One region of the Pseudomonas sp. LRF_L74 genome, then DNA from elsewhere that is predicted to be linked to it. Evidence: predicted binding sites of a transcription regulator. Region 1 holds the regulator's gene; each other region holds the start of a gene.

Region 1 (3,186 bases):
CGCGCAACCAGATTGGCGATCTGTTCGAGGACGCGCTTCTTGCTGCCGCCCGGCACGCTCACGAGGGAGCGGCCGGCGGTCAGTATGTTTTCAAGTCGAATCATGTTGGGGATTAGGTGTATCAGCGAGCAGCCGCGCCTTGCAGGCGACCGAGCTGTTTTTCCTTGTGCTTGATCAGTTGGCGGTCGAGTTTGTCGGTGAGCAGGTCGATGGCGGCGTACATGTCTTCATGTTCAGCATTGGCGACCACTTCACCCCCTGCGATGTGCAGTGTCGCTTCGATTTTTTGCTTGAGCTTTTCGACTTCCATGATCACCTGGACGCTGGTGATCTTGTCGAAATGGCGCTCCAGCCTGCTGAGTTTCTCCCCGACATAGTCACGCATGGCGTCGGTCACATCCAGCTGATGTCCACTGATGTTGACTTGCATACCGCTTCTCCTTGTTGCCGTGCATAAGAGACAGGCTATCGGGCCTGCCGCCGTAACACTCTGGCTGGGAAGCCTTGCGGCTGCATCGGCTGCCGCGCTTTCCCTCAGTGTGGCTCGTCACATCAATCGCTTGCGCTCGCTTGAGGGCGCTATGCCGAGGGACTCCCGGTATTTGGCGACTGTCCGACGTGCTACCTGAATGCCCTGTGCCTCCAGTAAACCAGCGATCTTGCTGTCGCTCAACGGCTTTTTCGCGTTTTCCGCGCCGACGAGTTTTTTGATGATCGCGCGGATCGCGGTGGACGAGCATTCGCCCCCTTCGGCGGTGCTGACGTGGCTGGAGAAGAAGTACTTCAGTTCGTAGATGCCACGCGGGGTGTGCATGAATTTCTGCGTGGTGACCCGCGAAATGGTCGACTCGTGCATGCCCACCGCCTCGGCGATGTCATGCAGGACCAGGGGTTTCATCGCCTCGTCGCCGTAGTCGAGGAAACCGCGCTGGTGCTCGACGATCTGTGTCGCGACCTTCATCAGGGTCTCGTTGCGGCTCTGCAGGCTCTTGATGAACCAGCGCGCTTCCTGCAATTGGTTGCGCATGAAGGTGTTGTCGGCGCTGGAGTCGGCGCGTTTGACGAAGCCGGCGTACTGGGCGTTGACGCGTAGGCGCGGTACGGCTTCCTGGTTCAATTCGACCAGCCAGCGGTCATTGTGCTTGCGCACGATCACGTCCGGCACGACGTACTCCGGTTCGCTCGCTTCGATCTGCGAGCCGGGGCGCGGATTGAGGCTCTGGATCAGTTCGATGACCTGGCGCAGCTCGTCTTCCTTGAGTTTCATGCGGCGCATGAGCTGGCTGTAGTCGCGGCTGCCGAGCAGGTCGAGATGGTCCTTGGCCAGGCGCTGGGCCTCGGCCAGCCATGGCGTGTCGGCGGGGAGCTGGCGCAGTTGCAGGAGCAGGCATTCGCCCAGGTCGCGTGCGCCGACGCCGGCCGGTTCGAAATGCTGGATGCGGCGCAACACGGCTTCGACTTCGTCGAGTTCGATGTCGAGTTCGGGGTCGAAGGAGGCGACGATCTCTTCGAGGCTCTCTTCCAGATAGCCCTGGTTATTGATGCAGTCGATCAGGGTGACGCCGATCAGGCGGTCGGTATCTGACATGGGGACCAGGTTGAGCTGCCAGAGCAGGTGGGTCTGCAGGCTCTCGCCCGCCGAAGTGCGGGTGGTGAAGTCCCACTCGTCGTCATCGTTGCTTGGCAGGTTGCTGGCGCTGGTCTGGTAGACGTCTTCCCAGGCGGTATCGACAGGCAGCTCGTTGGGAATGGTCTCGTGCCACTCGCCTTCGTCCGTGCTTTCATTGTCGTTGGTGGCGACGGTGGTTTCCTGGAAATTGCTGGTTTCCTGCGCCTGCTGGGTGGTCTGCTCGGCGTTGTCGGCCATCGGGTCGGAGTTGTCGAAATCTTCCCCTTCCTCCTGACGTTCCAGCATGGGGTTGGACTCCAGGGCTTCCTGGATTTCCTGTTGCAGGTCCAGCGTGGAAAGCTGGAGGAGGCGGATGGCTTGTTGCAGCTGCGGTGTCATCGTCAGCTGCTGGCCCATCTTGAGGACTAGCGAGGGTTTCATGGCAGGAAGTCTTGCACCTTATCTGCAGGCGCTATCGCGCCACTCACTACAAGACGCCGAGGCGCCGTCATTAAGCAAATTATATGCCTGATAACGCTGGCTTTGCCTAGGCTTGACAAACATCCTTGTAGCGAGGGCGTTCCGGGTCAGAGGCGGAACTCGTGCCCCAGATAGACTTCCTTGACCAGTTGGTTGGCCAGAATGCTTTGTGCGTCGCCTTCCGCGATGAGCTGGCCGTCGTTGACGATGTACGCGGTTTCACAGATGTCCAGGGTCTCGCGGACGTTGTGATCGGTGATCAGCACGCCGATACCCTTGGCTTTCAGGTGATGAATGATCTGCTTGATATCGCCGACCGAAATCGGATCGACGCCGGCGAAGGGTTCGTCGAGCAGGATGAACTTGGGTTCGGTGGCCAGGGCGCGGGCGATTTCCACGCGGCGGCGTTCGCCTCCGGAGAGGCTCATGCCGAGGTTGTCGCGGATGTGAGTGATGTGGAATTCCTGCAGTAGGCTTTCCAGGGCATCGTTACGTCCGGCGCGGTCCAGGTCCTTGCGGGTTTCCAGGATGGCCATGATGTTGTCGGCCACGCTGAGCTTGCGGAAGATCGAGGCTTCCTGTGGCAGGTAGCCGATGCCCGCACGAGCACGGCCATGCATCGGTTGCTGGCTGATGTCGTTGCTGTCGATCAGCACGCGGCCCTGGTCGGCCTGGACCAGGCCGACGATCATGTAGAAGCAGGTGGTCTTGCCCGCACCATTGGGGCCGAGCAGGCCGACTATCTGGCCGCTGTCGATGGACAGGCTGACGTCGCGAACGACTTGCCGTCCCTTGTAGCTCTTGGCCAGGTGCTGTGCTTTGAGGGTCGCCATTACTGCCCTTGTTTCTGCTGCTGTTCGGTTTTCTTGCGCGGTTGGATGACCATGTCGATACGCGGGCGTGGCGTGCTCACCGACGAGCCGTTGGCACGGCCGGCGTTGACGATCTGGCGCTGGGTGTCATAGACGATCTTCTCGCCTTCGAAGGTGTTGCCTTCCTGGATGACCTTGGCCTGGTCGATCAGTACGATGCGGTCGTTGGTTGCGAAGTACTGGATGGTCATGCCGTAGGCCTTGACGATTTCCTTGTCCACCGCG
Region 2 (3,186 bases), on a different contig from region 1:
AGCTTGAACTTGCCGATTTGCTCGGCAGGGAAGCCTTCCGCCAGCAGGGTTTCTTCCGGCACCTCGACAGGCTTTTTGCAGGTACTACAGAGCTTGCGCGCCAAGCGCTGGGCAATGATCAGGTTAACCGAGGTGGCGATATTGAACGAGGGCACGCCCATGTTGCGCAGACGGGTCAGCGTTTCCGAGGCGCTGTTGGTGTGCAGGGTGGACATGACCATGTGCCCGGTCTGCGCCGCCTTGATCGCAATCTCGGCGGTTTCCAGGTCGCGAATCTCGCCGACCATGATGATGTCCGGGTCCTGGCGTAGGAAGGCGCGCAGTGCCTGGGAGAAATCCATGCCCTGGCGCGGGTTGACGTTGACCTGGTTGATACCTTCCAGGTTGATTTCCACCGGGTCTTCCGCCGTGGAAATGTTCACGTCCGGGGTATTGAGAATGTTCAAGCCGGTATAAAGAGAAACCGTCTTTCCCGAGCCGGTGGGGCCGGTTACCAGAATCATCCCTTGCGGTTGTTGCAGGGCAGCCATGTACAGCGCCTTCTGCGATTCCTCATAACCCAGGGCGTCGATGCCCATCTGCGCACTGGTGGGGTCGAGAATCCGCATCACGATCTTCTCGCCCCAGAGCGTGGGCAAGGTATTGACCCGGAAGTCGATGGACTTGGATTTCGAGATTCTCATCTTGATCCGCCCGTCCTGAGGCTTGCGGCGCTCGGAAATGTCCAGGCCGGCCATGACCTTGAGGCGAGCGGAAATGCGCGGGGCTAATTGGATCGGTGGTTTGGCTACTTCATGCAGCATGCCGTCGGTACGGAAGCGTACCCGATAGGTTTTTTCATAAGGCTCGAAATGAAGGTCGGAGGAGCCGCCCTTGATCGCGTCCAGCAGCATCTTGTTGACGAAACGCACCACCGGCGCATCGTCGGCGTCACCGCCAATCGCGTCCTTCTTGTCGTCTTCATCGCCCGCAGCGGTCTCTACCCCATCCAGGTCGATATCGCCCATATCGCCGAAGTCATGCCCGGCACTCTCGAAGAGCTTTTCTATCGCGTCGCCAAGCTTGTCGTCCTCGACCAGCAGGGCTTCGGTGTTCAGGCCGGTGCTGAATTGAATGTCGGTGATGGCCTGCTGGTTGGATGGGTCAGAGATGCCGATGAACAGCTTGTTGCCGCGGCGGAACAGCGGTAGCGCGCGATGCTGGCGGACCAGTTTCTCCGAAACCAGGTCCTTGGGCAGGCTTTCCTTATCGACTGCAGCCAGATCCAGGTAAGCGATACCGAACTGGTCGGAACTGATCGACACCAGGTCGCGGCCTTTGACCAGTTTGTGCTGTACCAGATAGGTCACCAATGACAGCTTGTTGCGCTGGGCCTGTTGGTAAGCCTGCTGGGCGGTCTTTTCGTCGAGCAACTCGGCCAGCACCAGTTGCTTGGCCAGGCCGGTAAGGGCGATATCGTTCATAAGCGTGGTCTTTGTCCGCGTGACGTGCCCTTATAGCCTAGACAAAGGATGATTCCAAATGGACGTCTTTGATGTGACGCTGGTTGTCACTTTATGTCGGCAAGTCGCTTTCCTGAGTTCTTATAAGCTGTGATAACACCCGATACCATGGGCTTTATGAAGTTGGCATGCAGAATGCTAAGTGGATGCTAGGTCAACAGACCTTCATTCATAAATGGAGACTTCGCAGATGAAAGCTCAAATGCAAAAAGGTTTTACCCTTATCGAACTGATGATCGTTGTCGCGATCATCGGTATTCTGGCTGCTATCGCATTGCCGGCTTATCAAGATTACACCGTGCGTGCTCGTGTTTCTGAAGGCCTGATTCTGGCTTCTGCTGCGAAAACGACAATCGCTGAAAATGCTGCTAATGGTGCTTCTTCTCTGGACTTGGGTTGGACTGCTCCTGCATCCACAACCAACGTTGATTCAGTCGAAGTAGATGGAGAAACCGGTGTCATTACTGTGAAATATACTGCTGCTGCGAAAGAGGTTGAGTTGACACTGACTCCTAAGTCTGGCGATGACGCTATTGAAGCTGGTACTGTGCCTGATGATGCTATTACTTGGGCATGTGCTGTTGATTCAGCTGATAACGCTAAGTATGTTCCATCTGAATGCCGCAGCACCAGTGGTAGCGGTAGCTAATAGAAAAAGCTAAAAAAACCCGGCGATGCCGGGTTTTTTTATGATTGAAAACTAGGTGTTGTTAGATGAAATTTTTTTTAAAATTAAAATATTCGGGTTGGTATTTTTTTCTGTGCTTTTTGTTTTTAATATTAAGTTCGCCGTATTTTTTTTCGTATTTAGAGAGTAAGCGGTACGATGGGATTTATATTTTTTCAGGTTTTTTTCTGTTTTTTTTATCATTGTTTCCTTGGATAAGGATTAATTGCATATTGCTCCTTATGGTTGTTCCAGCCGCGGCTTTGGATAGTTGGTACTTGATTTCTTACGGGGTTAGGTGGGATGCAAATGTTGTTGGAGTTATGCTTGAGACTAATCGTCAGGAGTTATGGGAGTTTGTGCGTGGAATGTGGGTAATAGGAGGGGGTATAACTTTATATCTAGTTATGTTCTTTGTTGTTCTAAGTCTGCCGCGAGCTATTTGGACTGGTCGATTAAGGATTTATGTTTTTTTTCTGTCAGTCGGACTAATATTTATTCCACTGATTTTTTCTTTTGACCGATTTTATGAGGATAAGTCAGCCGTCCAAGACGTATTTGGGGATGGGCTTCGGGCCTGGATGTATCCCTACACCGATGCGTTCCCTTTCGATGTGGGTATACGTGTTTATTCCTATGTATCCCAAAAAGAAAATATTTCAAATGTTTCTAGTCTAAGGCAACATTTTTCTTGGCAACTAAGTGGCACCCGTAGGGAGAGAGAGGTCTACGTACTTTTTATTGGTGAAAGTAGTCGTCCGGATCGATGGGGCATTAATGGATACTATAGAAATACGACTCCAAGGTTACAGGATCGTAAAAATATAATGTTCTTGAGGGATGTAGTGTCGCCATATTCTGCGACTAGGTTATCTGTTCCATTGATGTTGTCTAATAAACCGTTTTCTGAAAGAACTTCTTTGCTTAGTGCGTTTAAAGAAGCTGGATATAAGACATTTTTTATAAGCACTCAAGGCGGATACGGCGCACATGACAACGTAATATCCAGCTATGCGT
Region 3 (3,186 bases), on a different contig from region 1:
CGCCGACAAGAGCGAGGAGCCCACCAGCAAGCGCCTGGAAGAGGCGCGCAAGAAAGGGCAGATAGCCCGTTCCCGCGAGTTGAACACCTTGGCTGTAACCATGGCTGGAGCCATTGCCTTGTTGATGTACGGGGCTGCCATGGGAGAGGGCCTGATCGCGATCATGCGCGAGAGCTTCAGCCTGCCGCGCGAAGTGCTGATGAGTGACGACAGCATGGCGTTGTATCTGTTGTCGGCGGGCAAGATGGCGGCGACCATCCTTCAACCATTCCTCATCGTGCTCCTGATCGCCTCGATTGCCGGGCCGATTTCCCTGGGCGGCTGGTTGTTCTCGGCGGAGGCGCTGGCGCCCAAGTTCAGCCGGATGAATCCACTGTCCGGGCTCAAGCGCATGTTTTCCCTGCATGCCCTGACCGAACTGCTCAAGGCACTGGCGAAGTTCGTATTGATCCTGATGGTGGCCTTGGCGGTTCTATCGGCGGACACCAATGACATCCTGGCGATCGCCAAGGAACCGGTGGAAAAGGCGATCATGCACAGTGCGCAGATCGTCGGTAAGAGCACCTTGTGGCTGGCCTGCGGGCTGATCCTTATCGCGGCGGTCGACGTGCCGTTCCAGCTATGGGATTCGAAGCAGAAGCTGATGATGACCAAGCAGGAGGTCAAGGACGAATACAAGGATTCCGAGGGCAAGCCGGAGGTCAAGGGCAAGATTCGCCAGATGCAGCGACAGATGGCCGAGCGCCGCATGATGCAGGCCGTGCCCAAGGCCGATGTAGTGATTACCAACCCGACCCACTTCGCCGTTGCCCTCAAATACGACCCGGCCCAGGGCAAGGCGCCGGTGGTGCTGGCCAAGGGCGGGGATTTCCTGGCGCTGAAGATCCGCGAGATCGCCCAGGAGCACAAGATCACCTTGCTGGAGTCGCCCGCCTTGGCCCGGGCGGTCTACTACTCCACGGAAATCGATCGGGAGATCCCGGCGGGGCTGTACCTGGCAGTGGCTCAGGTACTGGCCTATGTGTATCAGCTGAAGCAGTTCCGCGCCGGCAAGGGCAAGCGTCCCGTGCCGCTACGCGACCTGCCGATTCCGCCGGATCTGCGTCGGGACGAGTAGGTTTTTAGCTTCAAGCCAGAGCCGGGAGCGGCTCTGGCTGCTTGAAGCTAGGGCCTGGTCAGCGAATCACGCCGCAAGCGGCACGCGTGCCACCACCGCCCAGTGGCAGCGGATGGTCGGAGTGGTTGTCGCCACCGGCGTGGATCATCAGGGCATGGCCCTTGATTTCATCCAGCGACTTCAGGCGCGGTGCGAGTACCGGTTGGCTAGCCTTGCCGTCGTCGGTGACGTACAGGGCTGGCAGCTCACCCTTGTGCGCGTTGTCTTCCCAGGGGGCGCCATGGCGACCCGTTTTATCCGGGTCCCAATGGCCGCCCGCCATCTCGGCGGGCGATAGCTTGCCTTCCTTCTCGCCGGCCTCGCAGCTCGGGTTGGTATGGATGTGAAAACCATGGATACCCGGCTTCAGGCCCGACAGGTTCGGCGTAAACACCAGGCCATAGGCGCTGGGCTCGATGCTGACGGTGCCGACTTTCTTGCCAATGCCGTTGGCGCTGACTTCGTTTACATCCACGGTCAACGAGGCGGCCTGTGCGCCGACTGCGGTGCAGGCGAGCAGTGCGGCAAGGGTCCATTTCTTCATGAGCATCTCCTTGGGAGTGAAGGCCCTGGATAGGGGCCTGGAGGCAGGTAGACTACTCGGTCATGGCTGAGGTTCACAAAGATATTTTCGTCAAATTGTGGATATACATGTGTGCATTTCCGTTCATTCTGTAGGGAAAATGCGGGTTTCGAATATTCTTTCCCGATGCTGGGAATTTCTCCAGATGTGTTGGGAAGTCTGAACTGGCGTTGGTTGTCCTCCCTGTTGATCGGCCTTCCGGCTGCGGCTGCCCTTGAACGCAGTTTTACCTGTTGGCCGGATTCTTGCTCCTGCCCCGTCACGGCGCGGTTTCGCGTCAAAGTTTTGAATGCTCCGGGGGATCCAAGTGGCTGTGAATCGCGATCAACTCATCGGCAATATGCGCACCAACCTGGCTGGGCTTGGGCGCGGCAATTTTGGCGTTCCGCTGCTATTGCTGGTGATGCTGGGCATGATGATGCTGCCGGTGCCGCCGTTCCTGCTGGACGTGCTGTTCACCTTTAACATCGCATTGTCCATCGTGGTCCTGCTGGTGAGCATCTATGCCTTGCGACCACTGGACTTCGCCGTATTCCCGACGATCCTGCTGGTATCCACGCTGCTGCGCCTGGCGCTCAACGTCGCGTCGACCCGTGTCGTGCTGCTGCACGGCCAGGAAGGGCATGACGCCGCGGGCAAGGTGATCATGGCCTTCGGCGAGGTGGTGATCGGCGGCAACTATGTGGTCGGTGCCGTGGTCTTCGCCATCTTGATGATCATCAACTTCGTGGTGGTGACCAAGGGCGCGGGGCGTATTTCCGAGGTGAGCGCCCGTTTCACCCTGGATGCCATGCCCGGCAAGCAGATGGCCATCGACGCTGACCTCAACTCCGGCCTGATCGACCAGACCGAAGCCAAGCGCCGTCGCGTCGAGGTCGCCCAGGAGGCGGACTTCTACGGCTCCATGGACGGTGCCAGCAAGTTCGTCCGTGGTGACGCCATCGCCGGCCTGCTGATCCTGTTCATCAACCTGCTCGGTGGCATGGCCATCGGTATCCTGCAGCACGGCCTGAGCTTCTCCGAGGCCGGCCGCATCTATTCGTTGCTGACCATCGGTGACGGCCTGGTGGCACAGATCCCGTCGCTGCTGCTGTCGACCGCCGCGGCGATCATGGTGACCCGTGTCTCCAGCGCCGAGGACATGGGTCAGCAGGTCAACCGGCAGATGTTTGCCTCACCCAAGGCGCTGGCCGTTTCCGCGGCGATCATGGTCGCCATGGGCCTGGTGCCCGGTATGCCGCATGTGCCGTTCATTGGCCTGGGCCTGGCCGCCGCCGCCGGCGCCTACTGGATCTGGCACAAGAAGAATCAAGCCAAGATTCAGGTCGAGGAAGAAACCCAGCGCCAGCAGGAACTGCTGCCGGCGCAGAAGGCCCAGGAAATCAAGGAACTGGGCTGGGATGACGTGATGCCCGTGGATATGGTCGGCCTGGAGGTGGGCTACCGG

What was found. Region 1 encodes sigma-54, which starts transcription at its own class of promoters, with help from an activator protein. Its sites were predicted from a motif close to ANTGGCATNNANNTTGCTNT; they were not measured.
Region 2: ACSZPK_RS16155 (pilin) is a predicted target of sigma-54. The motif match lies at 1,625-1,644, and genes of this name have one in related genera.
Region 3: flhA (flagellar biosynthesis protein FlhA) is a predicted target of sigma-54. The motif match lies at 1,972-1,991, and genes of this name have one in related genera.

What each region holds. Positions count from the first base shown of each region.
Region 1 covers NZ_CBFFRH010000004.1:224,101-227,286, reverse strand. Annotated here, with positions in the region: gene ptsN (PTS IIA-like nitrogen regulatory protein PtsN) at 1-104, opposite strand, end outside; gene hpf (ribosome hibernation-promoting factor, HPF/YfiA family) at 122-430, opposite strand; gene ACSZPK_RS12415 (RNA polymerase factor sigma-54) at 548-2,050, opposite strand; gene lptB (LPS export ABC transporter ATP-binding protein) at 2,197-2,922, opposite strand; gene lptA (lipopolysaccharide transport periplasmic protein LptA) at 2,922-3,186, opposite strand, start outside.
Region 2 covers NZ_CBFFRH010000006.1:70,943-74,128, forward strand. Annotated here, with positions in the region: gene pilB (type IV-A pilus assembly ATPase PilB) at 1-1,463, opposite strand, end outside; gene ACSZPK_RS16155 (pilin) at 1,693-2,151, shown strand; gene ACSZPK_RS16160 (phosphoethanolamine transferase) at 2,217-3,186, shown strand, end outside.
Region 3 covers NZ_CBFFRH010000013.1:64,064-67,249, forward strand. Annotated here, with positions in the region: gene flhB (flagellar biosynthesis protein FlhB) at 1-1,117, shown strand, start outside; gene sodC (superoxide dismutase [Cu-Zn] SodC) at 1,176-1,700, opposite strand; gene flhA (flagellar biosynthesis protein FlhA) at 2,053-3,186, shown strand, end outside.